DNA from 2 places in the Planococcus sp. TJ-201 genome. Region 2 is predicted to be linked to the other one. Evidence: riboswitches for the same ligand, from Rfam matches in the RefSeq annotation. Region 2 holds a riboswitch; the other holds the start of a gene.
The links. Region 2 has a riboswitch for preQ1 ahead of queF (preQ(1) synthase). Riboswitches for the same ligand answer to the same signal wherever they lie in the genome.

Region 1: linked by a shared signal. The riboswitch ahead of queC (7-cyano-7-deazaguanine synthase QueC) and the one ahead of queF (preQ(1) synthase) in region 2 are both predicted to bind preQ1.

Annotation. Positions count from the first base shown of each region.
Region 1 covers NZ_JBZDOG010000007.1:98,457-114,892, reverse strand. The annotation lists gene dnaE (DNA polymerase III subunit alpha) at 1-2,496, opposite strand, end outside; gene AC4EG4_RS16380 (DHH family phosphoesterase) at 2,514-3,458, opposite strand; gene AC4EG4_RS16375 (YtpI family protein) at 3,552-3,857, shown strand; gene AC4EG4_RS16370 (DRTGG domain-containing protein) at 3,951-5,258, opposite strand; gene AC4EG4_RS16365 (metal-dependent hydrolase) at 5,605-6,285, opposite strand; gene AC4EG4_RS16360 (M24 family metallopeptidase) at 6,510-7,607, shown strand; gene ald (alanine dehydrogenase) at 7,644-8,762, opposite strand; gene AC4EG4_RS16350 (universal stress protein) at 9,018-9,524, shown strand; gene AC4EG4_RS16345 (VOC family protein) at 9,669-10,043, shown strand; gene AC4EG4_RS16340 (NADP-dependent oxidoreductase) at 10,123-11,061, opposite strand; PreQ1 riboswitch class I at 11,215-11,258, shown strand; gene queC (7-cyano-7-deazaguanine synthase QueC) at 11,265-11,930, shown strand; gene queD (6-carboxytetrahydropterin synthase QueD) at 11,927-12,352, shown strand; gene queE (7-carboxy-7-deazaguanine synthase QueE) at 12,349-13,056, shown strand; gene AC4EG4_RS16320 (zinc ribbon domain-containing protein YjdM) at 13,142-13,483, opposite strand; gene AC4EG4_RS16315 (universal stress protein) at 13,581-14,000, opposite strand; gene nhaC (Na+/H+ antiporter NhaC) at 14,144-15,529, opposite strand; gene AC4EG4_RS16305 (RDD family protein) at 15,877-16,398, opposite strand; gene AC4EG4_RS16300 (pentapeptide repeat-containing protein) at 16,423-16,436, opposite strand, start outside.
Region 2 covers NZ_JBZDOG010000005.1:300,006-316,441, forward strand. The annotation lists gene AC4EG4_RS14175 (DUF3238 domain-containing protein) at 1-557, shown strand, start outside; gene AC4EG4_RS14180 (thiol-disulfide oxidoreductase DCC family protein) at 693-1,091, opposite strand; gene AC4EG4_RS14185 (nuclear transport factor 2 family protein) at 1,148-1,510, opposite strand; gene AC4EG4_RS14190 (TraR/DksA C4-type zinc finger protein) at 1,596-2,123, opposite strand; gene AC4EG4_RS14195 (phosphotransferase family protein) at 2,218-3,153, opposite strand; PreQ1 riboswitch class I at 3,497-3,544, shown strand; gene queF (preQ(1) synthase) at 3,641-4,135, shown strand; gene AC4EG4_RS14205 (queuosine precursor transporter) at 4,148-4,801, shown strand; gene AC4EG4_RS14210 (endonuclease/exonuclease/phosphatase family protein) at 4,842-5,681, opposite strand; gene AC4EG4_RS14215 (MerR family transcriptional regulator) at 6,136-6,897, opposite strand; gene AC4EG4_RS14220 (ABC transporter ATP-binding protein) at 6,960-8,699, opposite strand; gene AC4EG4_RS14225 (GNAT family N-acetyltransferase) at 8,727-9,287, opposite strand; gene AC4EG4_RS14230 (MFS transporter) at 9,351-10,568, opposite strand; gene AC4EG4_RS14235 (DUF3817 domain-containing protein) at 10,690-11,001, opposite strand; gene AC4EG4_RS14240 (class I SAM-dependent rRNA methyltransferase) at 11,135-12,328, opposite strand; gene AC4EG4_RS14245 (hypothetical protein) at 12,447-12,650, shown strand; gene AC4EG4_RS14250 (SpoIIAA family protein) at 12,727-13,083, opposite strand; gene AC4EG4_RS14255 (SpoIIAA family protein) at 13,118-13,474, opposite strand; gene AC4EG4_RS14260 (GntR family transcriptional regulator) at 13,655-14,317, shown strand; gene brnQ (branched-chain amino acid transport system II carrier protein) at 14,407-15,777, opposite strand; gene AC4EG4_RS14270 (CidA/LrgA family protein) at 16,249-16,436, shown strand, end outside.

The DNA.
Region 1 (16,436 bases), on a different contig from region 2:
TTTCCGATTAAAATGCAAAGCAGAAATGCGTTCAGCAATATTGAACAAACTGCTGAATGGTCCTTCTTCTCTAGCAGCAAGCAATGCCCTTATGGTCGTTCCTGGAACGCCTTTTACCACATTCAACCCAATTCGCACTTGTCCTTGTTCTACAGAAAACGAATGGCGGCTTTGTTGGACCGATGGCGGCAGCAGCGGAATTTTCTTTTCTTTAATTTCCTGCAGCAGCTGTTTGGTTTTTTCTGCATTGCCGGCACTGTTGGTCAATAAGCCGGTATAGAAATAAACCGGATAATGAGTTTTCATGTAGCTCAATTGATAAGAAATGATGCTATAAGCTACCGCATGGCTTTTCGGAAAGCCATAATCGGCAAAACGGACAATCAAATCATAAACTTCCGCTGCTTCCGCTTCAGTGAATCCTTTTGCCTTTGCTCCACCGACAAAATGCTGTCGTTCTTCGTCGAGAATTTCTCGTTTCTTTTTGCTGACGGCTCGGCGCAGCAAATCGGCTTCTCCAAGTGAAAAGCCCGCCATTTTCGCCGCAATGTGCATTATCTGTTCTTGGTATACGATAACGCCGTAAGTTTCGCTTAAAATTGGCTCTAAAATGGGATGGACGTATTTCACGGCCTCCTGTTTGTGTTTCCGTCTGGCATATAACGGTATAAACTCCATCGGACCTGGACGGAACAACGCATTCACAGCGACAATATCGCCAAAAGCCGTTGGTTTGATTTGCTGGAGTGCACGGCGCATGCCATCAGACTCTAACTGAAAGACGCCAGTTGTATCCCCTGCTGCCAATAATTTATACGTTTCTTCATCTTGGAGTGGGATGTTCCGGTAGTCTATCCGTTTTTTTGTATCCCAATACACGAGCGCTCTGATCTGTTCGAGAATTGTTAAATTGCGCAGACCGAGAAAATCCATTTTTAACAAGCCTATCGCTTCCAGTTCATGCATGGGCCATTGCGTCAAGTATATGCCTTCGTTCCCTTTTTCAATCGGGACATGCTCAACTAACGGGGTTGGACTCAAAATCACACCCGCTGCATGCGTAGAGGCATGGCGCGGCAAGCCTTCCAATTTTAAAGCAGTCTTGAACCAGGATTTGCGCTCTTCCCGCTCTACAATCCAACTGTTCAATGCAGGTGAATCCTTTAAAGCCGAGCGAAGTGTCGTTCCCAGGCGGTTTGGAATCATTTTTGAGATGGCTTCGAGTTCTTCCGCTTCAAAACCAAACACCCGTGCGGTGTCCCGGGCAACAGCCTTGGCGGACAAAGTGCCAAATGTAATAATCTGCGCCGTTCGAACCGTACCGTATTTTTTCGCGACATAGTCTACAACTTCTTGGCGTCTATGGTCAGCAAAATCAATGTCAATATCCGGCAATGTAACTCGTTCTGGATTTAAAAAACGCTCAAAAAGCAAACCATGTTCAAGAGGGTCTACTTCGGTAATCTTCAACGAGTAGGCCACAAGCGAACTGGCCGAAGATCCACGGCCTGGACCTGTCATAATATCCTGGTCTCTGGCGTACTTCATGAAATCCGCAACAATCAGGAAATAATCAATAAAACCCATTGTTCCGATTACCGATAGCTCATAATCCAGTCGATCCTGGTAAGACGTTAAAAAGCCGGGTACCCGCTCTGACAATCCCCTTTTGCACAGCTCAGCAATATAAGCAGCTTTGTCGGTTTCCTGGGGCAGCGGAAACACCGGGAGCAGTTGGCGATTCATCGGAATTGTTACCTGACAGCTTTTCAGCAGATCGGCTGTGCACTCGAGCCATTCTGGACGGTCTGCGAACCAAGAAGCAAATTCTGTAAGGCTAGGGACGTAAGCACTGAGATGCTCTGGCTTCTGCCTTTGGGGATCATTTAATTTTAAGCCTTGGCCGATTGCAGAAGCTACCTCATAAGCAAAGGCATCATGCTCTGTCAAATAGCGGCTTTCGTGTGTTGCCATAATCGGCAGTGCTATGCTTTTGCAGACTTCAGCAAATGCCGATTCCTGATCTGACAGGATTCCACCCGGCCGTTCAATACTGCCAAACGCTTTTGAACCAAATAGCTCTTTTATGTATTCAAACACCGGCGTGCGGTCTGTCAACAGCCACTCGATTTTATTCGGAACAACGCAAATCAACCCTTCCCGGTAAGCTTTCAGCCATTGTTCCGGAATGGATTCTTTGTCTCTTGTCGCCAACGCACTCGAGATCTTTAAAAGATTGCTGTAGCCTTTATTCGACTGGGCGTACAATACAACCGGATAAGACTGTTCTTCATACTCGATAAATGCCGAAAGGCCGACTACCCCATGGATGCCGGCACGTTGGCAGGCTTCCCAAAACGGAAGAATGCCATACAGTTTCGTATTAACGATTGCAGCGGAAACGGCTCCTTGTTCCTTCAAATACGGGAAAAGTTGGTCAAGGCGCACCGTACTTTTCAGCAAATCAGCCGATGTGCTTATATGCGGATAAACCATTGACACACTCCTCCTCTTTATTTTGCGGCAGCACAGATTTCAGCAAGACGCTGAATTACCCGGTCCGCCTCTTCCCAAGAATAAGCCGTTGCGCCGGAAGCCATTGGATGGCCCCCGCCACCAAACTCTTTTGCTAAGGTATTGATGACTGGACCTTTAGAACGCAAACGCACCCGAATTTCAGTATCTTCTTCAATTAAAATAACCCAAGCTTTCATGCCTTTGACATTGCCAAGTGAACCGACCAGCAAAGAAGTATCCGTTGCTGTAACATCAAATTCTTTTAGGATATCTTTGGTGATTTTGACATGAGCCGCTCCATTTTCATCCATTTTAAAATTTTGGTACATATAGCCTTGCAAATGCAATAATTTGCGATCCATCTCGTACATGCCGTTGTGCAAGGCATTGCGGTCAAAATCGTATTTGATCAGTTCACCTGCGATTGCAAAAGTTTTTTGTGTGGTGCTTGGAAAAAGAAAGCGGCCGGTGTCTCCGATAATTCCTGCATACAGCAAACGTGCTCCTTTTGAAGATAAGGTCCAACCTTCGTGTTCGCGTCCATAAGCGAATAACTCATAGACCAGTTCAGATGCTGAGCTGGCAGTTGTGTCAACGGAGATAATATCGCCGTAGGCATCATCATTCGGATGATGATCAATTTTAATGAGCTTAGCGCCCATTTTGTAGCGCTGATCATCCACGCGCTCTGTATTGGCGGTATCGGTCACGATAACCAATGCTCCTTCAAAATCCTGATCTTCTACCTGATCAGGAAAATCCAGAAAGTCCATCGTATAGTCGTGTGTGCCTGCAGCCAAAATACGTTTGTCTGGAAAATTTTGTTCCAATAAGTATTTCAATCCAAGCTGCGACCCGTATGCATCCGGATCCGGACGCACGTGGCGATGAATAATAATGGTGCTGTATTGCTTAATTGTGTCGATGATTTGACTGTTCATTTCCGAGTTCCTCCATTTTATAAGGAAATCCATTCGCAATTTTGCTCAGTTCTCAGTACAATGATAATGAGTTTTGGAATTCAGGAGGTCCCTATGTTAATATTCGTTGTTTTAATCATTGTATCATTTGTTATTTATTTTTATAACAAAACAAAGCAATTCCGTACACGCACTGTTTTGCCCATTCGAAAAAAATGGTATGCTGCTCGTGCATCAATGGCGTTGGGAAGCTTTTTGGCCCTTTTCGGCATCAACCAGCTGTTCGTATTTCAAAGTGCGATCACGTACATTGTTTCAGCCGTTTTCATCGTACTTGGAGTGGCTCTCGTTTATTACAATTACAAAGCGTCCCGGCATTATCAGACATTTCTTGAAGAAGAAGCAGATTTAAACCCGTAAGCCACTTATCCAGGATAGAATATTTTAGGCAGCAGAAACACTCAGTCATGAGTGATTCTGCTGCCTTTTTTACTGTTGGAGAGGAATCTCAGTTTATCGATCCAGTAACTGGAATGTTAACATAGCCTTGCCCACGATTTCGTGATCAAGAGACACATCAACTTCAACTTTTGCAGACTTCCGGCTGATGTCCAAAATATTCGGATGGACAAACACTACGGCATCCAGCTGAACCGGTTTTAAGAAGTAGATTGAAATGTTTTCCAGTACACTATCTTTTCGATTTTTTGTTTTTAGAGCCGCTCCTGCAGCTTCCGTGAGAATCATTGTATACGCGCCGTGAGAAATTGAACCATAGGCATTGGTCATTTGTGGTGTGACTCGAAATTCCAATACTAGTTTATCATTGGACTGTTGATGCAGCTGGCTTTTGATGATGTCGTCGATGGTTTCACCCTGCTGCGGCTGACGTTGAGCAGTTTGGATTGCTTTCAATACATCCTGTCTGCTGATGACGCCTTTCAACTTGCCATGATCATCTGCAACTGGCATCAAATCAATGCCTTCCCAAATCATACGATGTCCTGCCGCGGCGACGCTAGTTTGCATAGAGACCGTGATGGGATCTTTGGTCATCACTTTTTCGACGATCTCAGTAGGCGGATGCCCAATCACGTCACGAGAAGTAATGATGCCGACCAATTTATTCGACTGATCGACCACCGGAAAACCGCCGTGTGTCGTTTCTTCATTCAATTCATGATATCTTCTGATTGGTTCTTTTACTTTTAAATACGCTGTCACTTCAAGTGGGATCAAAATATCTTCTATTAGAAGAATTTCTTTTTTGATTAATTGGTCGTAAATGGCCCGATTAATCATCGTTGCCACAGTAAAAGTATCGTAGCTAGTTGAAATAACCGGCAGTTCAAACTCATCTGCCAGCTTCTTCACTCCTTCGGATGCTTCAAATCCCCCTGTTACCAACACGGCTGCACCTGCACGAAGCGCATATTCATGTGCTTTGTAGCGATTGCCGACAATCAGCAAATTGCCTGCTTCTGTATAGCGCATCATGTCTTCAAGCTGCATCGCGCCAATCACGAATTTGTTTAAAGATTTATGCAATCCAGCTCTTCCCCCGAGCACTTGCCCGTCAACGATGTTGACGATTTCTGCATAGGTCAGCCGCTCAATATTTTCTTTCTTTTTGCGTTCAATCCGAATGGTTCCGACACGTTCAATGGTCGACACCAACCGTTTCGTTTCCGCTTCTTTGATAGCCCGGTAAGCAGTCCCTTCACTCACCTGAAGCTCTTTGGCAATGCGCCGCACCGAAATTTTTTCGCCGACGGCCAAGGTCTCTATATAATCCAATATCTGTTCATGTTTAGTCGCCATGATTTCACCCATTCTTTCTGCGTTCATGTACCTAATAGTGTAGCATAATTCAATGAAATGTGGAGGTGGCCGCTCAGTTCCGACAGGCATAAGGCGATCCAGCAGAGTGGTGCTCTATGCCACACTGCTGGATTGACTTATGTCCCGAGGAATTGGCCACCGCAACTGGACAATTAGAAAAGTGGAGGTGGCCTGATGGAAGGTAACCTATGAGCGCGACTTCCTGTCGCAAAGGTTACCATATTCACTTCCTGTGGACCTCCTGTGCATTTGGCAATCGAGTGAAACAGTTGGATAGAAAACAAAAACACCCAAAAAGCCAAGGCTCTCTGGGTGTTGTCCGTAATTATAATTCAATGCCGCCGCCTGGCTGCAGGATGTTGACTTCTGCATTTTTGACCAAGGACTTGAAGTGTTCGGGATCCTGTTTGATGGGTGGGAAAGTATCATAGTGTACGGGAACTACAACTTTAGGGTTTAACAGCTCAACTGCGTAAGCTGCATCTTCCGGCCCCATTGTGAAAAAGTCACCGATTGGCACGAAGGCTACATCAATGTCGTTAAGTTTGCCGAGAATTTCCATATCGCCAAACACTTCGGTATCTCCGGCATGATAAATTGTTTTGCCTTCTGCTTTAAAGAGAATCCCGGCTGGCATGCCGCCATAAATTGCTTCGCCTTCTTCGGTTGTATATGAAGAACTATGGAATGCTTTTGTAAATTTCACTGTGCCAAAATCAAATTCATGTGCACCGCCTAAGTTCATGCCAACTGCATTGACTCCTTGGCTTCCTAAGTAGTTAGCCAGTTCGACTGGTGCAACTACTTGTGCGTTATTGCTTTTTGCCAGTTCAATCGTATCCCCCACGTGATCGTTGTGGGCATGCGTCAAAAGAATGGCATTTGGCTTTTCATCGGCCACTTTCAAATCCGTCAATTCGTTTCCGTTAATGAATGGATCAATTAGGATCGTGAACTCGCCTGTTTTAATTTTTACAACTGAATGTCCGTGATATGAAATGTGCATACTATCCCTCCAATGAGTTTGTTATTGATTGTTGGAAATGTAAAAATGTTCATTTGTAATGATACCGATTTTATTATGGATATTCCACAATCTTGCTCTGTTTCCGACATGCAGGAACACGGCATGATTTCATGAAATACTTGCAAATGGCAGCTAGTAGTTTGATTCGCAGCTGATTTATCCCCTGATTTTTGATATGCTACACATGTGGAGGAGGAGTACATATGACCAAAATCAAGCAATTACAAAATTATTTAAAAGAACAGTCAATTGACGCTGCGTTTATTACCGATCCCTTTAACGTCTTTTATGTCAGCGGTTTCCAAAGCAACCCACACGAACGCCTATTGGGGGTGATGGTATTCACTGAAGCAGAACCTTTCCTGATTTGTCCGAAGATGGAAATGCCGGATGCAAAAAACGCCGGATGGACCGGCGAAATTGTAGGCCACGAAGATACGCAAAATTCGATGAAAATTTTATACAACACCGCGCAATCTCGTGGCATCGAGTTGAAAACCATGGCTATAGAAAAAGCCCATATGACCGTTGACCGCTATGATGCCATCCTTTCGTTTTTTGGTTCACTCGAAATTGTGCAGCTGGATGATCAGTTGAATGCTATGCGCGTCATCAAAGACGAAGCAGAACTTCAGATTTTGCGTGAAGCAGCTGCACTGGCCGATTATGCCATCGAAGTCGCTGCTAAAACAATTAAAGAAGGCATCACTGAAATTGAAGTGATGACAGAAATTGAATTGGCATTAAAAAAACGCGGGGTGACTCATATGTCGTTCGATACGACCGTGTTGACAGGCGACAAAGCCGCTTCGCCTCACGGAAAAACCGGCGACCGAAAACTGCAAAATGGTGACTTGGTGCTATTCGATCTTGGGGTTGTCCACAAAGGCTATTGCTCAGATATCACCCGCACATTGGCGCTCGGTGAACCTGGTGAAGAACAAAAAGCCGTTTATGATATCGTTCTGCAGGCTGAACTGGCTGCACTGAAAGCGGTCAAACCGGGTGTCACGGCAGCTGAGCTGGACCAGATTTCCCGCAAAGTCATTACAGATGCAGGATATGGTGAGTATTTCACACACCGCCTCGGCCATGGCCTTGGCATATCCGTTCACGAATTCCCTTCTATTCACGGAGCCAATCCAATGAAAATGGATAAAGGAATGGTCTTTACACTGGAACCCGGCATTTATGTTCCCGGCAAAGTTGGTGTCCGCATCGAAGATGATGTGGTCGTTACAGAAGACGGCTACGAAGTCTTGACAAAATTTCCAAAGGAACTTCAAATCATTACAAACTAACATCAAAAACGGCGCTGGAATCTTTCCGGCGCCGTTTTATTCCCCTAAAACATCTTCGACTGATTTGTACTCCAGTCCTTGGTCTAAAGCTACAGCCTCATATGTTACATAGCCAGCCAGCGTATTGATGCCTTTTTTTAAGGCATCATTGTCACGTACCGCCTGGACCAACCCTTTATTGGCAATTTGAACTGCATATGGCACCGTGACATTCGTTAAACCAATCGTAGAAGTTCTTGGAACGGCTCCTGGCATATTTGCTACTGCATAGTGGACAACTCCGTACTTTACATATGTCGGTGCATCGTGAGTCGTTACACGGTCGCTGGTCTCAAAAATCCCGCCTTGGTCAATAGCAATATCTACTACAACGGATCCAGGCTTCATGGACTTAATCATGTCTACCGTCACCAGTTTGGGTGCCTTTGCCCCAGGAATCAGCACCGCACCAATAACAAGATCTGCTTTTTTTACAGATTCGGCAATATTCAATGGATTGGATATCAATGTTTGGACATCCTGGCCAAACTGATCGTCCAGTTGGCGCAGGCGGTCCGGATTTAAATCCAGTATCGTAACGTTTGCACCCATTCCAACTGCTATTTTGGCAGCATTGGTCCCCGCAACTCCGGCACCAATCACACACACTTTGCCGCGCCCAACACCCGGAATTCCGCCAAGCAAAATTCCTGCACCGCCGTGTATCTTTTCAAGAAATTGAGCTCCGATCTGCGTAGACATCCGGCCTGCTACTTCGCTCATCGGCGTCAGCAAAGGCAGAGAACCGTTCGACAACTGAACGGTCTCATAAGCAATGCCGGTCACTTTTGCACGCAGCAGCGCTTGCGTCAATTGTTTTTCTGGAGCCAAATGCAAATAAGTGAATAAGATCAGCCCTTCACGAAAATAGCGGTATTCTTCCGGTTCCGGTTCTTTTACTTTCATGACCATTTCCTGCGCCCATGCCTCTTCGGCCGTGGCAGCGATTTTTGCTCCAGCAACTCGGTAATGTTCGTCAGTAAATCCTGAACCAAGTCCAGCTCCCGCCTGAATAAACACAGTGTGATTATACTGTTTTAAATGGACTACACCCGCCGGAGTCATCGCAATTCGGTTTTCATTGTTTTTTACTTCTGTCGGTACACCAATTCGCATCTCGAAACCCTCCTTTTTATCGTTAGTAGGATCCGTTAATTATTTATAAGAATTTTCTGAAATTATTTATATTTTAGCAGAAATTAAAGATTAACGCTCTAAATTGCTACTTTTATACTTGTAAACACGCTGTATATAGGGGGCAATAGTCGTCATTAATTAGACAAAAAATTCACTAAATTAACCTCAATTTAGCAGGAACCTTAAAACTTATAGCGAATTGTTTATAGTGAGAGACAAAAGGAGGAATTTAGGATGACATTAAAGTACAGTCAAATTCTAGTTGCAGTCGACGGTTCCAAAGAAGCAGAATGGGCATTTAAAAAGTCAGTTGGCATCGCCAAGCGGAACCACGCTACATTAAATTTGGTGAACGTCATCGATACCCGGTCATTCGCAGCCATCGAAGCGTACGATCGATCAATTGCTGACCGCGCTCAAAAGTTTGCGGAAGATTTATTGGACGACTACAAAAAAGAAGCTTTAGCTGCCGGTGTTGAAAAAGTGAACATCGTAGTCGATTACGGTTCTCCGAAAACCATGATTTCGCGTGACTTGGCTCAAAAAGTAGAAGCTGACCTTATTATTTGCGGTGCAACCGGATTAAATGCTGTAGAACGCTTCTTAATCGGCAGTGTCTCTGAACACATTGTCCGTTCGGCAAAATGCGATGTTTTGGTTGTACGTACAGAAGATGCTCAGGACGATGCGCCGGATGAATATTATTCTGAAGACAAATCAGGCAAGCCTGAAAACTTTTAACCTGATAAATAAAATGGGTTTGGCATCATAAGCCACAAACAATCTCACTCACACCGAAAGACCATCAGGGCTCTTGCTTGATGGTCTTTTGGGACTTGATTTCGATTAAGCACTAATTCAAATATTACAAAGGAGCTGAAGATCATGATCAGCAAAGTTGGGCAAGTTATGCTGTATGTCAACGACCAAGACGAAGCCTTAAATTTTTGGACAAAAAAACTAGGATTTTCTATAGTGGCTGAAGAAAATACCCACGGAATGAGATGGATTGAACTTGCGCCGTCAGAAGGTGCTGAAACAAGCATTATTCTACATAACAAAGAAGCCGTTGCCAGGATGTCGCCTGGAGTAAATCTAGACACTCCCTCCTTAATGTTTTTCACTGAAAATGCTGAAGAGCTGCACCAAAAATTTTCAGATCAAAGTATCACCGTTGGAGATATTGTGAACATGCCATCAGGCAAAGTGTTTAATTTTGCTGACAGTGAAAACAATTACTTTGCCGTCATGGAAAAGTAAATTCAAGTAGTGTTTAAAAGCACATTTTAAAAGAAGAGGTTTTGGAATGAGTACATTCCAAAACCTCTTCTTTGCTCGATTAAGATTTAATTTTAATGACAATTTTTCCGCGGGCATGATGAGATTCACTTAGTTCATGCGCATCTTTCAATCCCTGCTCCGTAAAATCAAAAACATGGCCAATTGTCGGTTTCAGTTCTCCCGAAACGTATAAGTTTGCCAGCTTTTGCAATTGTTCACCGCTCGGTTCCAACCAAAAATTACTGGCTTTCACACCGTATTCTTCAGCTTTTTCAGCAGAAGGCTGTCCGGCAATTGAAATCAGTTTCCCGCCTTTTTTCAGCACTTTAAAACTTTTGTCTAACACATCTCCACCCATCGTATCCAGTACCGCATCGAAATCTTCCAGCAGTTCGCTGAAGTCTTCTTCACTGTAATTGATTACCCGGTTTGCTCCAAGCGACTTGACCAACTCATCATTTTTGTCGCTTGCTGTTGTTGCTACGTAAGCACCAATGCTATTGGCAATTTGGATGGCCATGCTGCCGACTCCGCCTGCTCCTGCATGAATCAGCACTTTGTCCCCTTTTTTTACTTCTGCAAAGCCTACAAGGCATTGGTAGGCAGTCAATCCAGTCAACGGAATAGCTGCTCCTTCTTCAAAGCTCATGCTTTCTGGCATATGTGCCAAAAGCTCCATTTCAACCGGAACAAACTCTGCATATGTTCCCTGGCGTGTGGTGGCCGGTCTAGCGAATACCCGATCTCCCACACTGTAATGCTTAACGTTTTTGCCAACCTCAGCAATTACCCCTGCTGCGTCCCAACCTAAAATAATCGGAAATTCCCATGGCAGCATTTCCTGCAAATATCCTTCACGCAATTTCCAGTCAATCGGATTGATGGACGTGGCATGGATTTCCACAAGTACTTGGTTTTCATTGATAGCCGGTTTCTCCAGCTCTCTTTCTTTCAGTTGTTCCTTGCCTCCGTAATTGTCGATGACGATTGCTTTCATGTCACATCTCCCCTTCCAATATGTTCAACGAGATTCTTTACAAAATCAGTATACCTTACTAAAAGCAGAAGAGCGCTTTGCAGCACTTGTGCTTTCGGATAGTTCGATTCCAAAGCTGATTGACGCACATTATGGTATTATTAATGCTGTTCGCTTAAAGAGGTTCGCAAACTCCCTCTCTAAAAAACTAAGGAGTGTTTTAGATGAAAAATGAAAAAGCGGTCGTCGTTTTCAGCGGCGGCCAAGACAGCACCACTTGCCTGTTTTGGGCTATGAAAAATTTTAAAGAAGTTGCAACGGTCACATTTGATTACGGCCAGCGCCATTCAGCCGAAATCGAATGTGCCCGAAAAATCGCTGAAGAACTTGGCGTCTCGTTCAAAGTGCTGGATATGACTTTGATCAATCAACTGTCTGCGAATGCGCTGACACGGGACGACATTGAAGTGACCGCCAAGGAAGGCGAATTGCCTTCCACTTTCGTACCGGGCAGAAACTTGCTGTTCTTATCTTTTGCAGCAGTTTATGCAGATGCGATCGGTTCCCGGCATTTGATCACCGGCGTCAGCCAAACCGATTTCAGCGGCTACCCGGACTGCCGTGACACTTTTATCCGTTCCTTAAACGTTACATTGAATTTGGCAATGGACAAGCAGTTTATCATCCATACCCCGTTAATGTGGCTGGATAAAGCCGATGTGTGGGAACTTTCCGATACGCTGGATGCTCTTGATTTTGTCCAAGAAAAAACTTTGACTTGCTACAACGGCATTCCGAGCACTGGGTGCGGCGAATGTCCATCCTGCATATTGCGCAACGAAGGCCTTGCCCGCTACCAGGCGAAAAAATCGGCAGGTGCTGTCGAATGATGCAGCAATTTTACCCAACCACTGCACACGACTTTCAATTCGAGCTCAACAAAGACCTGCATTTTTCTGCCGCGCATTTTATTCCAAGTGAAGATGCAGGAAAATGCCAAGTCATGCATGGCCATACGTATCACCTCAACATTACCATTGCTGGCAATGAGCTTGACGGGACTGGCTTTTTGATTGATTTTAAATTAGTGAAACAACTGATTCATAAAAAATACGACCACAGCGTCTTGAACGACCATCCGGAATTTACGAACAAATTTCCAACCACTGAACTTCTTGCTCAGCAGGTGTGGCAATCCATTCAACAAGTATTGAAAACAAAAAGCAACCAGCCGAATTGCCTGCAAGTGATTGTACGCGAAACGCCGACGAGCTATGTGGTGTTCCGTCCGCGCAAGGAGGAACTGTTATGAAAATCCCTGTCATGGAAATCTTCGGTCCAACGATACAAGGCGAAGGCATGGTCATGGGACAAAAAACCATGTTTGTGCGAACCGCCGGATGCGACTATTCCTGTTCCTGGTGTGATTCAAAATTCACATGGGACGGCACGGGAACCAGTGTTTCCAAACAGCCTGCTGAGATTGTCGAAGAGCTTATCCAAACCGGAGGCGCAGCATTTTCACACGTCACTATTTCAGGTGGCAATCCCGCTCTTCATAAAGGCATTGGCGAATTGGTCGAGCTGTGCCATCAACAAGGTTGGAAAGTGGCCGTTGAAACCCAAGGGTCAATTTGGCAAGACTGGCTGACTAACATCGACGACATCACCTTGTCGCCAAAGCCGCCCAGCTCTGGAATGAAGACGGATTTTGTGAAACTCGATTTGTTTATGGAAAAGCTGCAGCATGCCAACGTCAGTTTGAAGGTTGTGGTGTTTGACCAGCACGATTTTGCCTATGCAGAAGAGCTTCATCAGCGGTATCCAGCGGTTCCATTTTTCTTGCAGACCGGCAACGAAGATACAGCTACAACGGATGATGCCCAGCTGGTTTCCGACTTGCTGCATCGTTATGAGCAATTAATCGATTACCACGTTCGTTCACCTATCATGAACGACGCAAAAGTATTGCCGCAATTGCATACCTTGGTGTGGGGAAATAAACGCGGCGTTTAATCCTTTTGCGGTTCACTCTCTATATCCTAAAAATATAAAGCCCCCGCCTAAACTTTTTATTAAGTTTGGGCAGGGGCTTTTCATTTTATGCTTTTTTTACAAATTCCGATTTCAATTTCATAGCGCCAAAGCCATCTATTTTGCAGTCGATATCGTGGTCGCCTTCGACCAGCCGGATGCTTTTTACTTTCGTACCAATTTTCAAAGTCGATGAACTGCCTTTGACTTTCAGGTCTTTGATGACGGTAACAGCGTCTCCATCTTGCAATGGCGTGCCGTTTGCATCTTTCACAATCTTTTCTTGTTCTGAGCTGTCAGCTTCTGCAAGCGGACTCCATTCATGTGCGCATTCAGGACATACAAGCAAACTGCCGTCTTCGTAAATATATTCAGAATCGCATTTAGGGCAATTAGGTAAAGTTTTCATTTGTTGTTTTCCTCCAAGCGGCCTTTCGACGGCGTATATGCAAATAAGACCAATCTTTTTTATTAGTATACCAGACTCCGTTATAAAGAAGTTCACGTTATTTTACGATCAGTACAGGGCAATTCACTCCATTCACGACTTTGCGGCTAACGCTGCCCAACACCATTTCAGATAACGCATTTAATCCTCTGCTGCCAATGACAACCAGGTCAAAATTTCTTTCGTTTGCCAGTTCAATAATCGCCGGTGCCGGTCGGCCATGCAAAATTTCAGTTTTGTAATAGATTTTTTCGCGTTCAAAGGCCTCTCGGATAGGCTGGGTTTTTTTCTTGCGCGACAGTTCAAATTCTATCGGGCCGCCATCATGAACTTCTTCATTGCTGTCTTCATTAAAATCCGAAACGTAGACAATCGTTACTTCAGCTCCTTTGGCCAACGAGGCCAATTGCGCAGCTTGCGTGCCAGCTCGTATCGAAGTTTCCGAACCGTCTGCAGCCAATAAAATTGATTTGTACATAATATCTACTCCTCGACTGTTTTTTTCCAAGTCGCAGCAGGATAAGAGTCTATATGCAATACTATTCGACTCATCCGATCGATTTCCTCCATTCCTTCAAAAAAGCAGGTGATTAACTGCATCACCTGCTTCTCCCAGCATTTTTATTTTGCTTCTTTATACGTCAAGGTCTTTCCAGTAAAGCCGAACAAGACAGTCAATAATGGCGATAACAGGCAGAAGAATGCGAATGGCAAGTAATCGAGCGTTGAAACGCCGATGACGCCCGTAATAAAGATGCCGCAAACACTCCATGGGACAAGCGGGTTGACCACAGTTCCTGCGTCTTCCATCACACGGCTCAAGTTTTTGCCGGCAAGCCCCACTTTATCGTATGGTTCTTTAAAAGCTTGTCCTGTCAGCAGAATTGACAGATATTGCTCCCCTATCAAGATGTTGATGCCGATCGCCGTTAATGCAGAAGCGGCAATGACAGAAGAGACTTTCTTCAGCAGGCTTTCCACTTTTGCCAGCAGGCATTGCACAATTCCTAACGTGAACAGCAATCCGCCCATGCTAAGCGCAAGCAGCACCAAAGCAACCGTGAACATCATGCTCTCCATTCCCCCACGCGACAGCAAAGAATCGATTTCCTCTATCCCCGTCGAGGAGACATAGCCGCTGAACAAGACTGAAAATAGCTCAGAAGCTGTTGAACTTTGATGCAAAAATGAAATGAGTATTGCAGTCACTGAACTTACTGCCAGCGTAACCAAAGCCGGCATTTTCCTAATCGTCAGCAGAATGAGCACAACCAGCGGAATGATCGTATACCAATGGATCATTCCCGTGGCTAACAACCCCTCTTTAAAAGCTGCAACATCTTGAATGCTTGTACCAGCTGACTCTGGAGAAAGCAGCGCGAACAAAATCAAGGTTATCCCAAATGCAGGAATCGTTGTCCATCCCATGTTGCGGATATGTTCAAAAAGATCCACACCGACAATGGTAGAAGACAAGTTTGTGGTGTCCGACAATGGCGACATTTTATCGCCAAAAAATGCTCCCGACACAATCGCTCCGGCCGTTATAGCCAAAGACAGGTCCATTGCGGTCGCCATGCCGATAAAAGCAACGCCGATGGTCGCAACAGTCGTTAGGGAACTGCCAATTGATAAACCAATTAATGATGTCACGATAAAAACAATGGCGTAGAAAAAGGCCATGGAAATGAGCGTAAATCCTGTGTAAATAAGTGTCGGAATGGTCCCGCTGATCATCCAACTGCTGATGAGTATGCCGATGAAGAAAAACAGGAAGACAGCACTCATGCCCGCACCTGCTCCTTCCACCAGCCCCTTTTCCATCTTCCGGTAAGAGACTTTTTTTATGGCTCCGTAAACGAACAAGAGCAAAATCGAAAACAAGATAGGAATATGCGGAACCGATTCAAAGCTGATGATGCTGACACTGATTACCAGAAAAATAAGAGCAGTTAAAATTAGGGCTTCCAGGAATCTGGGTGTGATGACTGACTTAATATTGTGCATAGCAAACTCTCCTTTTCTCTATAAAAAAAGAGAAAACCTCCTGTCCCCATAAAGGGACGAAGGTTTTCTCCGCGTTACCACCCAATTTAATGCTTTGTCTATACAAAGCATTCACTCTTTTTCGAAACGATCAAAGCTGATGGCGTATTTCATCCAATTTGCTGCCTGAATTCACACCTGCCATCCAGTCTCTTGCTGCTGCGCACAAATTGGTTACTAAACCATCGATCGAGATATTTATTAAATAAATGGACAAACTATATTTGTTTCTTTAGTTCAAGATCTAACTCTTTTTAAAAGTATATTGAAATAGATTCTACCAGTTCTTCTCGGCAAGTCAATAGTTTTCAAAGAAAATTTGATTTTACTACATAGGTTTTTGCTAAGCGGTCATAAAGGGACTGCTTGTCCTTTGTAAAAATAGCCATCAGAATATAAAGTAAGATCAAAACATAGACCAATCCCCCTATCAAATAATCTCCCAGCAACACTTCGCCATCTCCCAAGTAAATCATCCGGTAAGCCATAAAATGGGACAGCTCCCAAGGCAAAAACTTCAATGCCGTCCGAAAAGTCGAACGATAAATGGAAATAGGCTGCTCCTGCTTATCCACAACGCAAAGCTGCATTTTCCGTTTGCCGACCGTTTGCCTGCCCATTGTTGAATCCAAAATGATGAAGTAAAGGGAAACGGGCAGCGTCAACATGAGAAAGCCAGCAAGCTGAGCCGTCATCCGAGAAGCCTGAAACCAGTCTTGTATTGAAGGCATCACAAATAGGGAAAAAACTAGCAGCACTGCCAGATAAGCAAAAATCAACAGGTAGTCGATTGCAAAAGCTTTTAAACGAAGCCAAAAGCCGGCATACATCCAACTCCTCCTCTTCTCTTCAAATCATCGCATTTCAC
Region 2 (16,436 bases):
CACTCTGGCATTTCCGCTATCAAACTTTCTTGCCCGATTTGGTGCTGAAAAACCCGAATCTCTTATCGCCCTTTCCTTATTTCCAAGGCGATGGCAGAAAGTTTGATCCCGAATCGTTGCATTACCGGACACAAGTTAATTTCACTGTGGACTTGAAAGATGAAGAATCCTCTTTCGTTTATGATAAAGATGTGGGTCCCACAATCGGCTATAATTGGCGAAAGAAATTCAGCAAAGCAGATGTGGCTTCTGCTGAAGGAATCGAGCTCGAGAAACTTGAAGAAACCGGCCACAAAGTTTCCATTACGCTAAAACATGCCGTTGGAAATCCAATTATTACTTCACCTGATATTGATTATAATGTATCAGCTGCCTTTTACCGCGACGGCACTTATGACATTATAGGAATTCATGACCAATCGCCGAACCATGAAGTGTACTTAAAATTTGGCGATGACGGCGAATGGATGGATCTTCATCAGACTGAAAGCGAAGGACTGGCTTTTATGGCAGACCCTATTGCCAGCCATTATTGGCGAATCTCCAACTTTTACTGATTCAACTTGATTTTTCTCTATCTATAAATAAAGCCCGAACCGGAGATCCGGATTCGGGCTTTATTTAATGGAAAGCGGGATAATCTTCCGCTCCTCAGTCTATTAACATTGCAACGAGACTGCCGCTTTTCTTATTTACTTGTCTAAAAATCGTTTGCGAATGTGAGGCGGCGGCAGCATGCAGCTGTCCAGCTTGCCAAACACTTTGTAGCGATTTTTGGCTACAACATCATACGCTCCATCACGGAGTGCACGCGGGAATGGTTTCAGGTAATACGCCAATTTCCACAGGCCAGTCAAATGATTCGAAATCATTAAAGCACCTTCGGATTTCACATATGCCTGCCCATCCTTTATCAATACAAGGCTATCGACATCATCCGGTACCTTATGTTTTTCAGAAAGTTCCTGACCAATATCACTTTGCAACGAAGCAAATTGATAATAGCCGGCCGGATCATGGTTTATGATAAACTGAACGCTTGAATCGCAAAAATTACAATCTCCATCAAATAAAACGATGGCATGTTCCATATCGGTTTCCTCCTTTGAAAAAAATGGTTCTCTCATCTTAATAGCCTCTTTTGCCTTTATTGAAACACCTCTTCAGTTGAAAGTGTTCCTTGATGGAAAAACAGTTTCCATCCGTTCGGTCTTTTTTTCCAAATAGAACTGCGGTTTGTCAGCTTTTCGGTCTTATGGTTATAAAGCTGATAGGTAGTCAGGACAGCCGCCGGGCCCAATTCATGCAAAGCAAAATGCGTTATTTCCATTGGATCTGGAGTTAGTGGATGATTTTCATCATAATCAGAGCGTTTAATGATCCCACCAGAGCTGCCAAACTCAAAAAACTCATTGTCCAGTACTTCCGACAACTTGTCCATCGAAGTTCGGACTTCTGGCTTTAAATGACTGAACTCGAGGGCGTAGATTGCTTTGGTTAGTTCTTCCATCTTTATTCTCCTCCCCTGTATTTCCCGGGAAATAGATTTTTCAAAAATAGCCCTCCCTGCCATAAGGCAGGAAGGGCATTCCGATTTATTTGTCGTCTTTAAAGAACTTTTGTGGGTCTTCTCCTGGCTGGTCTTGCGGAGTATCTGATGATCCAAAATCCTCAACGTCCTCAAAGCTGTCTTGGTCATCACGGAGCGCACCATCTTCTTTTTCAACCGGCTGGGATGTAGAGGCACGCAGCACATCTTCTTCCGGTGGGCGGCTTTCCAGATCCAGCTGTTGATCTGCATGGTCAATGCAAGTTAACGCAGTCGGTAGAGCTTCCAATCGTTCAAACGGAATTTCTTTGCCGCATACAGCACATGTTCCGTATGTCCCATCTTCAATTGCTGCTAGAGCAATTTTGGTATCTTCTAGTTCTTCTTGTTTAAACTGAGTCAGCGCCATGCCGCGTTCCTGATCGTAAAGATCGGTGGCGTTGTCTGCAGGATGATTATCGTAATTTGAAAGCTCAGTCGACTCGAGCTCTTCTGTATGTTCAACACGTACTTCAAGTGATTCCACCTGATCCTCTAATTGTTTTTTCAATTGCTTTAGTTGTTCGTTCTTCATCCAATTTCCTCCTCAAAAAACTCACTTACCTTCTATATTGCCTTTATTAAGGAAATCAAACCTGGAAATCTGTCAGGCGTTGCTGTCCTGCCGCTTAAAAGTCGTCAAATCGATCCAATAAGCTTAATAGATAATCATCCAGCCGATGACGCATCAACTCGTTGGACAGTCCTGTCATTCCGAAGACTTTCCAGCCTGGGTAAACAATAGGTGAACCATCAAGAATATCCGTCAATGATACCAAATCCCAATACGGATCGTACGTAAATGAGCTGCCGGCATGGCGTTCATACGCAGCCAGAAAATCATTGGCGACTGAAATTCCGTACATTTGGGCCAGGTTGACACGGCAATGCCCTACATCAATTCCTGCGGGACCGCGGCAAGCATTCACCCAGTCCACAATGGCACTGATCTTTCCGTCTTCCCATAACACATTCGCCGGATGGAAATCGCGGTGAATAAAGCATTCAAGAGCTTCGGGACGGCTGCCGGCTACAATATAAAACGCACGCATCCAATCATTCTGCACTTTGGACCATGTCGGCTTTTCCAATAAAAACGCATTGTTATACGAAAAATAGTTGTATGGGAAATCTGCAGGCTCAGTTTGGTGAAGACGGGCTAACGATGCAGCCAAGCCTTCCAGCCAAGTTCCATCGTTAGAAGGTTGCAGTACGACAGTTCCGAACATTTTGGTCATCAACACTGCGGGCATGCCGCTCTTTTCACCGGTTTCGTCATATGATAGTAAATGAGGGACAAGAAGGCCAGCCTGCTCTGCAAACTGAAGGCTATCCGCTTCATGCTTGGCTAAATCCGGTTCTTTCTCTAACCAATCTGCTTTATGAAAAAGCCGCAGTACATATGAGAGGGACTTGCCACTCTCCTTTACATCCAACTCAAATAAAGTAGAGGAAGTCCCTCCTTTCAGCGGCTTAACATTCGTTAATTCTGCTGTATTTCCAAACTGCGCTTTTACCCATTCCAGTGATTGCGCGGGCAATCCATTCCATTCGTGTACAGCCATCCTTGCCGCTCCTTTCTGCCTATCTTTTAGTTTTAGTGTACCATGAAAAAATAAGGATTCCATAATATAGAAATGAAGCAAATGAACCGCAAAACAACCGTTTTCCTTTCGCGAAAAAGCACAGTTCCCTAAAAGCCGGCATTGCTCGACAACTGCCACCACAGGATTCACCTTCCCATATAGCGGCAGAGCAAGGTTTTGACCGGGTATAATTCGGCCACGTTACAATTAGATTCAGTCTCTCACTTTCTCATATTCCTTGTGCTCTTGTTACTGAAATTCACGGATTGACAACCAATAGCAAGTCTTATACGATAGTTAAGGAAAATCAAATAACCCGGCAACGGGAGAGGTTCATAGCATTTCACCCTCTATAAAAAACTATGGATTGTCGAAACTCAGCCAAATCCACATGCGATTTGGCTTTTTCTTTTGTCCGTTTTTTATAGCCCTCTTCCAAGCCGGCCATTTAAAGGAGGCCGTTTTTATGGCAGGAAGAAACGAAGATACACTCGATCATTTATCATTGCTCGGCAATCAGAACACCAAGTATAAATTTGAATACGATCCGGAGATTTTGGAGCCAATCGACAATTTGCACAGCCGCGACTATTTCGTGAAATTTAATTGTCCGGAATTCACATCACTTTGTCCGCAAACAGGTCAGCCTGATTTTGCAACCATTTACCTGAGCTTTATTCCCGACAAAAAGCTCGTCGAAAGCAAATCACTGAAGCTTTATTTGTTCAGCTTCCGTAATCACGGAGATTTTCATGAAGACGTCGTCAACATCATTATGAATGATTTGATCAAATTGATGGATCCCCGCTATATCGAAGTATGGGGGAAATTCACGCCGCGTGGCGGTTTGTCGATTGACCCTTACACCAACTACGGCAAACCAGGAACCAAATACGAAGAAATGGCATCGTACCGGATGATGAATCACGACTTGAATCCGGAAACGATTACCAACCGATAAGGGGCAGAGCGGATGTTACTTTATCTAAATGGCGCATTTGTCGGCTTGTTGATCTTATCAAACATTTTGGCCGTTAAATTGTTCAGCATCAATGAATGGGCCGTTTTGCCAGCTGCTGTCATTGTGTACGTTTTTACATTCCCGATTACCGATACGATTGCGGAAGTATACGGCAAAGAAGCCGCACGGCAAACCGTTACGGCAGGGTTTGTCACACAACTTTGTGCATTGGCATTTATTTTTTTCGCCATCCACTTGCCAGCCGCCCCCTTTTTCGCAGACCAAGAATCTTTTGAAACCATTTTTTCTGCAGGTTTCCGGGTAACCTTAGCCAGCCTTGTCTCTTATTTCATCAGCCAGAACTTGGATGTCACCATTTTTCATAGACTCAAACAACGGCACGGTGAATCGCGTTTATGGCTGCGCAATAACGCTTCAACGATGACAAGCCAATTCGTCGATACGAGCATTTTTATTACCATCGCTTTTTACGGCACGATGCCAACCGGTGCATTGCTTGGCATGATTGCAACCCAGTATGTCTTTAAACTGCTGGTAGCCGCAGCAGATACACCATTTGTATATTTGTTGGTCAGGCTATGCAGACGCGAGCAATTATCTGACAAGCAGACTTATGGACACAAAAAAACGGAAGCTCTCGAGTAGAGCCTCCGTTTTTTGTTATTCAAAAGATGAGTGCAACCGTTTAGACCTTTTCACGCGTTTTTTGGACGCGGTCTCTTACGCTTACTTTCGCATCAGCCAAGACCATATCTGCTACAATCGGCAAATGATCAGAAACCGATGTTTCAATAACTTCTACTTGAACAACTTCTACTTCGGTGTCAGATAAAATATAGTCGATTCGCGTCGCCGGCCAAAAAACTTCGGCCGTCTCATTGTTTACGTAAGGAGATGGATATGTGTATGCATCCCCTCTTTTCATTTTCAGGAATGCGTCCTGGAAATGCTTGTTCAGCTTTTGCATATGGACATTGGAAGAAGAGGCATTAAAATCGCCAGCAATGATTCGCGGAAAATGGCTTTTCCCTGTAATGTCCAGAATTTCATCTACACTGACAACCAATTCTTCATCTTTCAATGCTAAGTGGGTATTGAAGACACTCAAGTAAATGCCATCGACTTCAATAACAGTTTCCAAAATTCCACGCTGTTCATTGTTGCCAAATGGACAATGCACCTGCGTCAACAAATGATTCTCTACATACTTGATCGGATACTTGCTTAAAATCATATTGCCGTATTGGCGATTCGGCCGTTCCGAATCTTCAGGCGCAAAATTCATATTGGCTCCGTAAGCAGCATACATGCCAAGTCTTTCGCTCAGCCATTCTACTTGGTCGACAAACGAACTACGGTCAGAAAAATAACGGTCAACCTCCTGCAAGGCGATGATGGTAGCACAGGAATCCTCAATAACTACAGCGGTCTTTTCCAAATCAACTATTCCATCCATCCCTAAACCATGAGCAATATTAAACGACATGACTTTTACAATCGGTGCCTTCTTGTTCTTCCCGTGCATGCAAACCTCTCCTTTTCGATTAAAACGAATCGTTGGCAGCTGCTTTAATTGCTTTCAGTATATACCAAGCTCGCAGAAACATACCATAACAAGGGCGTAAACAATTGTTAACAATTTGTAAACATGGCAAAGTTGAGACGGCCGCACAACTGGAGTGGCTTATGACCCTGAGAATCTGGCTGCTGGAGGCTGGACACTAGGAAAAACAGAGGCAGACACGTAGATTCGACGGGCATAAGACGGGTCGTGTAATACGGTTTTTTGCACGTTCCGGAAATTTTATGCACGCTCAATTGAATTTATGCACGCTCAGCAAAATTTATGCACGCTTGCGAAAATTTGTGAACGTTCACAAGATTTTATGCACGTTCGGCCCCTTTTGCACTGCTTCTTTTAAAATCGATCAAAAAAATGCAGACCTCCCATTTCGGGTGTGTCTGCATTTTCTGTATCGTTACTCCTGCTGCGTATAAATGACAATTGCGTCCCGCAGAAATTGTGCTGCTCCTGGATATGCTTTGTCGTAATACGCAGCAAACCGCTCGTCAGCTACATACATCTCGGCAAGTCCACGATGTGCTTCCTTGCTGTAGGATGGCCACGTAAAGCTCAGCCACTGGCGATGCAACTCAGCCGTCCGCATTGCTTCTCTGCTTGATGGATCGCCTGATTTCATAGCATTTGCCAAACTATCCAATACCTGTTGTTCAAGGCGTGTGAATTCTAAATATTGCTCTTCACTCATCTTCAACATCTTGGCGTTGGACTGGTCAACCAATTCGTCCCCATATTGGCTGCGTACTTCACTGCCATACTGCCCTTCGTTGTCATCCACCAGTTTTTGTTTAAAGCCCTCGAACTTTTCTTTATCAGCCATGGTGCTCTCTCCTTTTTTTGTGGAAATGGTTTTTTCCACATTGGTAATCAGGAGGTCCAATTGCATCCGTTTGGCGAGAAGTCTTTCCCGGTGTACTTCTAAAGCCTGGGTATAATCAAAATTAGGGTCGTTGACGATCACTTTAATTTGTTCCAGCTCCAGCCCAAGTTCGCGGTAAAACAGGATTTGCTGCAGCTTGTCCACTTCCGGCTGGCCATAAATCCGGTAGCCTGATGAACTTTTTCGCGCCGGCTTCAATAAACCAATTTCATCGTAGTAACGTAAGGTCCGCGTGCTGACGCCAGCCAAGTTCCCCATTTTTTGAACAGTGTATTCCACATCTCCACCTCCTGATAAACCCACTTTACACCTTAACGTTGCGTCAAGGTCAAGCGGTTTTATCAAGTTAATTGCTGTTCTGCAAACTCTCTGTAAAGCGAATGGGAAACTATCAATTCCCGGTGCGTTCCAATTCCGGTCACATGCCCTTTTTCAATAAAGACAATTTTGTCCGCATCGACGATTGTCGATAGCCTATGAGCGATCACCAACGTCGTGCGCCCTTCCATCAACCGGCTTAATGCCTGCTGAACAATGCCTTCTGACTGGCTGTCGAGGCTTGCGGTCGCTTCATCCATCATTAAAATTTTGGGATCGCGCAAAAAGGCGCGGGCAATGGCGATGCGCTGACGCTGTCCGCCTGATAGTTTTACGCCGCGCTCTCCAACTTCTGTGTCTAGCCCGTCAGCAAATCCACGAATAAAATCTTCCGCATAAGCCATACGTGCCACCCGCCAAAGCTCTTCAGCAGAAATCGTTTCGGCATCCGGCAAGCCATAGGTTAAGTTTTCTCGGATGGTGCCGCCCATCATTGCACTTTCCTGTGAAACATAGCCGATTTGATCGCGCCAGGAAGCAATTGAAATTTCAGCAATTGGAATGTTGCCAATTGTTATTTGACCTGACAGCGGCTCATAAAATCGTTCGACCAAGCCAAAGACAGTGGTTTTTCCACCGCCGCTCGGTCCAGCGAACGCAATCATTTCTCCCGGCTGCGCTTCGAATGATACATCCACTAATACGGGTTCCCCTTGATCGTAGGCAAAACTCACCCCATCCAGCCGCAATGCGTTTCCGGCAATATCCATATCCGGCTTTTGCTGCTGTTCTTCCAATGGCAATTCGAGTATGCCAATGATCCGTTCTGTAGCACCTTTGGCTTTTTGAAGTTCTGTAAAAAAGCGGGCAAAGGTCGCCATCGGAACAATAATCTGAAATAAGTAAAGGAGAAAGGCAACGAGTGAACCTGTCGACATCTCACCATTTGCCACACGAATTCCGCCATAGCCAATAATCGACACAATCACCACCATGACTACCAAGTACATCAACGGGGCAATCAACGCATAAATCTTCGCTTCTTTCATGCCAAGCGTGAATAATTTGTGGATTCCTTGTGTCCCTCTAGCTTCTTCTGTTGTTTCTGCTGTTGATGATTTCATTAAACGGATCTCACCCAGCGTCTGCTGGACATGGCCCGTAAAATGGGCAGTCTCATCCTGCAAGTTCCGTGAAATCTTGGCCATCTGGCGTCCGAGTGGAATCATTACCGCAATCGTCAGCGGCACCGCCAACATCATCACTAGGGTCATTTTCCAATCCAAAATGACCAAAATGATGACAGCACCAACAATCGAAATGATGCCTGTGACGAACGATGGAAAGTGATCCGTGATTAAATTACGGACAATTCCGGTATCGTTAACGACCCGGCTTACCGTTTCCCCGCTTGAATGCTGGTCGAAATAACTGACACGCAGGCGAATCAACTTCGCCCACATCCGTTCTCTCAAGCCTGCGACTACCCGCTGCCCCACCATGCTCAGCAAATAAATCGAAATGCCGTTGATAATGGCTTGGACAATAAAAGCGGCGACGATTCCCGCAATTAATGGTGCACTTAAAGCATCGAGAGAAAATCCATCAACGAGATTTTTCGTCAATAGTGGGACTACCAGCCCAACCAAAGTCGTTACTAGACTGGCAAGCAGGCCAATCGCCAGCGCCAACTTCGGGATCTTCAGTGATAATAGCAGTGAAACAAACGGCTTCAAGCCCGTTTCATTGGTTTTCTTTTTCATCTTAAAGCTCCTGTTCTGTGCGTCGCACTAAGCGAATTTGGCATAAATGCACGTATCGGTCAAACGCTTGCCATCCACCGACCGCTCATCATTTTTCAGGATCCCTTCCAAAACAAACCCCAGCTTTTCAGGAATTGCCCGGCTCTTAAGGTTTTCTGCATCGCATTGAATTTCCAGGCGATGGCATTTTAGCGTCGCAAATGCCAAGTCGTTCAACGCCGAAACCGCCTCCACCATGTAGCCTTTTCCGGTCGCTCTGGAATCCAGCCAATAGCCGATTTCCATTTTCGGCACGTCCCATTCAATACTGTGAAATCCCGTAGTTCCGATAAAACGCCCTGTCTCTTTATCAAAAATCAAATAGCGCAAAACTTCCTTTTTCATAAAACTCAAATGCGATTCCAGCTGATTGATTTCTGTTTCTTGTGGCGAAGGTTCTTGCTGAGCAAATCCCAGCCAAGGCTTTAGCTCATCAAGTGAAGCATGGATAGCCTCATTTACAATTTTGCCATCTCCAGGCATTGGCATCCGCAGCAGCAAACGTGCTGTTTTTAGTTCAGTTGGCACTTCCGGCAAGTTGATCGTCATAAACACATTCCCCTTTACTTCTATAATAGGCTTGATATCTGTAATGTGTAATCTCATTGAAAACTATTGAGCTGCCACTATTTTACGGTCGCGCGGCAGCCACAAGCCAACCAAGGCAAGAATCGGCAAGAACGATACGACCACCATCGTCTCGTAGACACCAATGGAATCCATCAAAATCCCAATAACTACAGCTCCAATGGCACCCATGCCAAAAGCCAAACCCACCGTCAATCCGGCCATCGTACCGATTTTGCTCGGTACGAGCTCCTGTGCATAAACAACCGTAACGGAAAAACTGAGCATAATGAAAAATCCAATCAATGCCAGGAAAATCAAAACGGCGTACAGCGGCAAATACGGCAACAAAGCAGCTAGCGGAATCGGCACAATAATCGACAACAGAATGACATTCTTGCGGCCGATCCTGTCCGCCATCGGCCCCCCAAAGAAGGTGCCTGCTGCACCGACACCGAGAAACAAGAATACATACAGCTGCCCCTGCTGAATTGTCAGGCTATAAGATTCAATCAAATGAAAAATGTAAAAGCTAGTCATATTGGTGACATAAAAAGAGCGGGCAAAAATAATAATCATTAAAAGCGCCAAAGCAATGCCCACTTGTTTTTTCGTCATTTCAGGCAATGAAGACAACAAAACCTTCTTCACTTTCTGAAGCTTTTCCTGCTCCAGCTGCTGCTTGTACCAAATAGATATTCTCGACAAAATAAAAATACCGAGAGCGGCGACAAACAAGAACAACGCTGCCCCTATCTGTCCGAGTGGCACTAGAATAAAGGCACTGATTAGCGGCGCAAGCGCCTGTCCGGAATTTCCGCCCACCTGATAAATCGACTGGGACAAGCCACGCTTGGATCCAGCCGCCATATAGGACACACGCGAGCCTTCCGGATGAAATACAGCAGAACCAAGACCGAGAAAAATAACCGAAACGAGAATCATCCAATATTCCGGCGCAAATGCCAATCCGGCAATTCCGATAAATGAACTGGTCATGCCGAGCGGCAACGCAAAAGGCATCGGTTTTTTATCACTGATAAATCCCACAACCGGCTGCAGCACAGACGCTACGATGTTCAACACAAAAGCGATCAAGCCCAATTGCGTAAACGTTAAGCCAAGATCTGCTTCCAGTATCGGGAACATGGCTGGGATGACTGACTGCAAAGAATCATTCAGCAAATGGCAGCCGCCAATTGCGAACATCACCGGATAAACGGGATTTCCGGCCAGTGAAGAAGAATTTATTGCTTTCGCCATGAGGCTACCTCCAATACAGGTCTATAACTGACAATAATTTCATTATAGAGGAGTTGGCTGCTTTTCGTTAACAAAAATAAAACACCTGCGGGAACCCCACAGGTGACTGATTATACGGATATTATGCAGCTGAAGGTTTCAACTGCTGCCAATTTTCCAGACGTCTGTCTAAAATAAAATTACCGAACGGCACAAATGCCGAAATAACGGCTCCAACCGAGAAGCGGAAAGGCCATTTGTAAATAAATGTCATATAGATAGTAATTAAAATGTAAATACTGAACAAGGCTCCGTGTATAGGGCCAACAACGCTGACCGCTTCCGGAAATTCAAAGAAATATTTTAACGGCATCGCAATAAAGAGCAGGATCAATAATGAACCGCCTTCAAGCAAGCCCATAAACCGAAATGTTCCCAACGCATTCTTAAACATCGACTATCCCTCACAATCTGCTTTCATTATAAAAGCAGGACGGAACGCTGTACAGTGGGTTGCCAAAGAAATCAGCAAGGGTTTTGCATGGGCGCACAAAATTTCGACACAAACTCCTGTACGTCATGCTTTTTCATCCCAGTTTTACGAAAAGCACTTTTAAGTAATCGCCTTCTTTAAATTCTTTTTGCACGCGGAAGTCACTCGGCAAGGTAAATTCCTCCACAATACTGTATTTTCCGCCAAGTTCTTTAAAGGCCTTGTCGATAAATCCTTTGAACTTCTTCATTCCAAAAGAAGCACTGTTGGTCGAAGCCACGATCACACCGTTTTTCTCCGTGATGGCGATCGCTTCTTTCATTAAATTTGTGTAATCCTTTGATGTGCTGAACGTATATTTTTTTGAACGCGCAAAACTTGGCGGATCCAAGATGACTACGTCAAACTTCAATTCCTTACGCTTTGCGTACTTGAAGTAATTGAACACATCCATAACCAGGATGTCCTGAGTCTCGAAATCAATGCTGTTGACGCTAAATTGCTCAATCGTCTTGCTCGAGCTTCTTTTCGCCAAATCCACACTCGTCGTTTTAACCGCATCGCCAAGTACTGCAGCTACTGAAAAAGCGCCCGTATAGGAAAAAGTGTTGAGTACCGTTTTGCCTTTGGCGTATTTTTGCTTGATGGCATTTCGTACATCCCGCTGGTCCAGAAAAATTCCCGTCATGGCCCCGTCGTTCAAGTAAATCGCAAAGTTCACGCCATTTTCTTTGACGATCATTGGAAATTCACCGCGCTCGCCGGTCACAAAATCATCTTCTTCGATATACTGCCCCTTCGTGTCAAAACGTTTTTTCTGATAAATCCCTTTGCAGTCGGCCACGTTCTGCAATGCAGCAATTACTTGATCCTTGAATGTGTAAACTCCTTCACTATACCAGCTAATCAAATAAAACCCATCGTAATAATCAATGATTAAGCCGCCAAAACCGTCCCCTTCGCCGTTAACAACGCGGAAAGCAGTTGTGTCCGGATTGCTGAAAAAAGATTGTCTGCGGCCAATTGCTGTCGCCAGTTTGCGTTCAATAAAGGGCTGGTCAATGGCATCCTGTTCATCGCGCGTTAACACCCATCCATATCCCTTGTTTTGCAGTCCGTAGTAGCCTTTCGCCAAAAACTGTCCCTGTTTATCAACCAGTTTCAGTATGCTTCCTTCGCCTTGCAGAAGTTCTGAATTTTCCAAAGCTTCTTTAACAATCAACGGATAGCCTTTGGCATATTCCGCTTTAAATTTATCGTTTATTTTAATTGAAATTTCCGATTTCATCAGTTCTCATCCTATCTGTAAAACGCTGTTTTGCTTTATAATTAGTGTATACGATAGCTGATCTTCTGCCCACCCTCGCCGTGTGAATTTTTCCAAGACTCGCTTAGGAGGAATTGCCATGAAACCGAAGTTTCATATCTACAATATTCTATTGACGACCGGGGAACACTTGGAGAATATACGCATTGAAGGACCACTCGAAGATCATTTTTCCGGAGTGGCAGTCAGCCTTTTTGCTGTGAAGGACGTGACAGGCAAAACCATAGTCTTGAGCATCTTTCATATTGTCAAAGCTGATTTGATTGCAGTGGAAGAGCACTAACGCTCCTCTGCACCGAAAAATATTCATGCAATACAGCAAAAAAGCGCTTTGCAAAATGCTGCAAAGCGCTTCTCTTCTATTCTAAAATCCAGTCCCAGGCTTCATTCATTTCTTCCATATGGAAGTGCTTGATTTCAAGTTTGGGCAGCAGGTTTTCCACTTCTGTCATTTGCCCAGCAAAATGCGTGGAGCTGATTACAGCAAATTTATGAAACTGCTTCCAGGCCGCCATGTCTACTTTCATACTTTCTCCGAGGCCAGTAAAAGCCGAGCCCCCTGTATCATTTATGACTGCATAAATATTGAATTTGCCTTTGTCCGCAAATTTATCCTGGATAATTTTATTAATTTTTTCTGCATCTTCTTTTGTTGCAGTTCCTTCAAATTCCATTGCGATGGTTTCGGTATCTTTACTTGGCACAAATGTTAACATAATTCTCCTCCTCAGGTTTCATTGCTGAAACTGTTTATTCTTTCAACCAGTCCCAAGCTTGATCAATTTCTTCCATATGAAAATGGCGGGATTTGATGCCTGGCAAAAAGTCACCCAGCTCGGCCACTTTCTCTAAAATGTTTTTTTCACTGATCACCGCTAACTTGTTGTACTGGCCCCAATGCTTCAAATCGATTTTGACTTCTTCGACTATTGCAGCAACCGTTGGCAGCTTTGCCTGTTGAAGGATGGCCAAAGCATTAAATGACTGTTCACCAGGGAATTGCTCTTCAATAACGTTTTTTAACTTGAGCAAATCTTCTTTTGTCACCTGACCAATAATTTCAAAAGCAATTGTTTGTGAATCAAGGCTCGGAATAAATGACAGCATGCTATTCCTCCTCATTTTCTAAATTATGGTGGTATCTTTCTTATTCCCTATTCAGCTGTCGACAAACGGCTTAAAGGCAAGTGCACTATGGTGTTTACTGATATATTGCATGAAATATTTTATTGGCTATGTAAGTTGGTGTATAATAACACTACATGCAGTAAAAAAGGAGCGCTTGCAATGCCTATTCCCATAAATCATTCGAAGCCTGTACGTGTCTCAGCCAAAGAAAGTGCGTATCTTCAATTGCAGCAATGGATTATTGACGGCACATTACAGCCCGAAGAAAAACTAGTCGATACGGAACTGGCACAAGCTTTAAGCTTGAGCAGAACCCCCATTCGCGAAGCCCTTCAATTATTGGAAGTGCAAGGATTTGTCGAGATGTTTCCAGGAAAAGCTACGCGTGTCACAACAATCAAAAAAGACGATCTTAAAGACTTGTTGCCGCCTCTTGCTGTTTTACAGGCTCTTGCAGCGGAACTCGCTATCCCCAATCTCAATGACCATGTGTTTGGGTTGCTGGAGGAAACAAACCAGCGATTTATTGGAGCCATCAATAGCCAAGACGGATTTTCAGCTTTGAAAATTGATCAGGAATTTCATCAAATCATTGTCGATGCCGCACACAATCCATATATCCATTCCATACTCAACAGCCTTCAGTCTCATGTGAGAAGACAATTTTTCCATCATTCCCTCATGCTGACGAAAAGTTCTTACGACGAACATGTACAAATTATCCAAACCTTAAAAGAAAAAGATCCAGAAAAAGTAACAGAACTGATGAAATCCAATTGGGTCCGGACGATAGAAGAACTGTCAGCTGAAACCAGTCTGTAAAATCGTAAAAAGCTGCATCAAAAGCAAATTCGCTTTTGATGCAGCTTTTTTCATAATTGGTCAAGCGTTCCCGCAGCTTAGAACTAAACTTAAACGTTGTGCTGTGCTGCCTGAACTTTTACATTCTTTTTGCTGCGCGCAATAATCGTCGTGATGGCAATAACAATCAAAGCAGGCAAGAGCCACCCAAGGCCGTTGCTGTACAATGGCAGCACCGCTTCATAAAAGTCAACGACTGACTGCAGCCATGCCGGATTGTCCACACCTAGTGAAGAAGTGAGGGTTTTCAATCCATCTATGATGCTGATAAAGAAAGTAACGATAATTGTCGATACATATACCAGCTGTGCATGTCTGAATAATGGAGACAGAAATGCCAAAATGATTAAAACGATGGACAATGGATAAAGGAACATCAATACAGGAATCGAATACGTAATAATATTTGCAAGACCTGCATTAGTAACCACTAACGAAAAGACCGAGAAAATAACGACATATGTTTTGTAACTGATTTTGGGCGTCAGTTTATGGAAAAATTCAGAGGTGGCAACGGTTAGGCCAATGGCTGTCGTCAAACACGCAAGAATGATGATGACTGCCAACAGCGTCGCGCCAAACGTCCCGAAATAATACTCGGAAGCTCCGCTCAAGACAGGACCGCCTGTGTCCATAAGACCTAAAACACCTGTGCTCGTCGACCCAAGGTAAGCAATTCCTGTATAGACAATAGCCAACAAAGCAGCTGCGACAACACCACTTTTCAAAGTAGCGGTCAAAACCCCTTTAGGCGAATTTACACCCAGTTTGCGGACAGCTGAAATGACAATGATCCCGAACACCAGAGAAGCGAGGGCATCCATCGTGTTATAGCCTTCCGTAAATCCTGTGAAAAACGCGCCGCTAGAATAAACAGGTTGCGGTGCTTCTTGTCCGCTCATTGGCTTGACGAAAGCCGCAATCAATAAAACGCCTAAAGTTACCAAAATGGCCGGTGACAAAATTTTCCCAATGCTGTCGACCAGTTTTGTCGGATTTAATGAAACCAGCAATGAAATCCCAAAAAACACAAGCGAGAAGACAAGCAATCCACTTACTGCATTGCCCTCTCCAATAAACGGAGCGACACCTACTTCATAAGAAACTGCACCTGTTCTTGGCAAAGCAAAAAAGGGCCCGATTGTTAAATACAGCATCGCTGTGAAGACTAGGCCATAAACGGGGTGCACGCGGCTCGATAAATCCTGTAAGTCGTTGCTTTTCGAATAGCCAATCGCCAAGATTCCAAGCAAAGGCAACCCCACCCCTGTAATCAGGAAGCCAAATATTGCGATCCATACATTTGTTCCAGCATATTGCCCCAGCTGTGCGGGGAAGATTAAGTTTCCTGCTCCAAAGAACAGCGCAAACAACATCATCCCGACCACTGCATACGACTTGAATGACAACTTACTATCCATTACTATTTCCTCCTATAGAATAAGACTACCGATTTTTCTTTCTAATCTACAATTTTAATATAATACATTTCTTTTTCAGAAAATGTATGCGATATATTGCATAAAGTAATAATACAACATTTAGTCCAAAATGCAAGCTTTCTAAAACAAGATATTTTTAAATTCTGCTAATTTCATTAATTTCCATTTTAAGGTTGTTTTTCTGATATAGTATATATGCCATCAAGTGTATAAATAACCATTACGTGATAATTGCACCAGTCCTTCCTGCAAGGATCTCCTGCATGTAAAGTTGTATCAAAAGTTGGTGGCTTATCCAGCGAACATACACTTTACCGTTTTCTATTAATATTCTTTATCCGTCCGGGATTCTAAAAATCTGCTCTCGCTTTTCAAATGGAATGCTGTAAAATAGCTTATTATGGAAAGAACAGGTTCTCATCCTATACCTAACCGGAAGGCGGCGTTTTTTTGAAAGTTATCTATATCCTTCTTCAGCTTCTCGCCATCACCGGGTTTTACATACTGGGTGAAGCATTGCAAAATTTCTTCAATATTCCATTGCCCGGAAGCATTATTGGCTTTCTGTTGCTGTTTGCTGCACTTATGCTGAAAATTTATCCGCTCGAGTGGATTGATTCGGGGGCTCATTTTTTGTT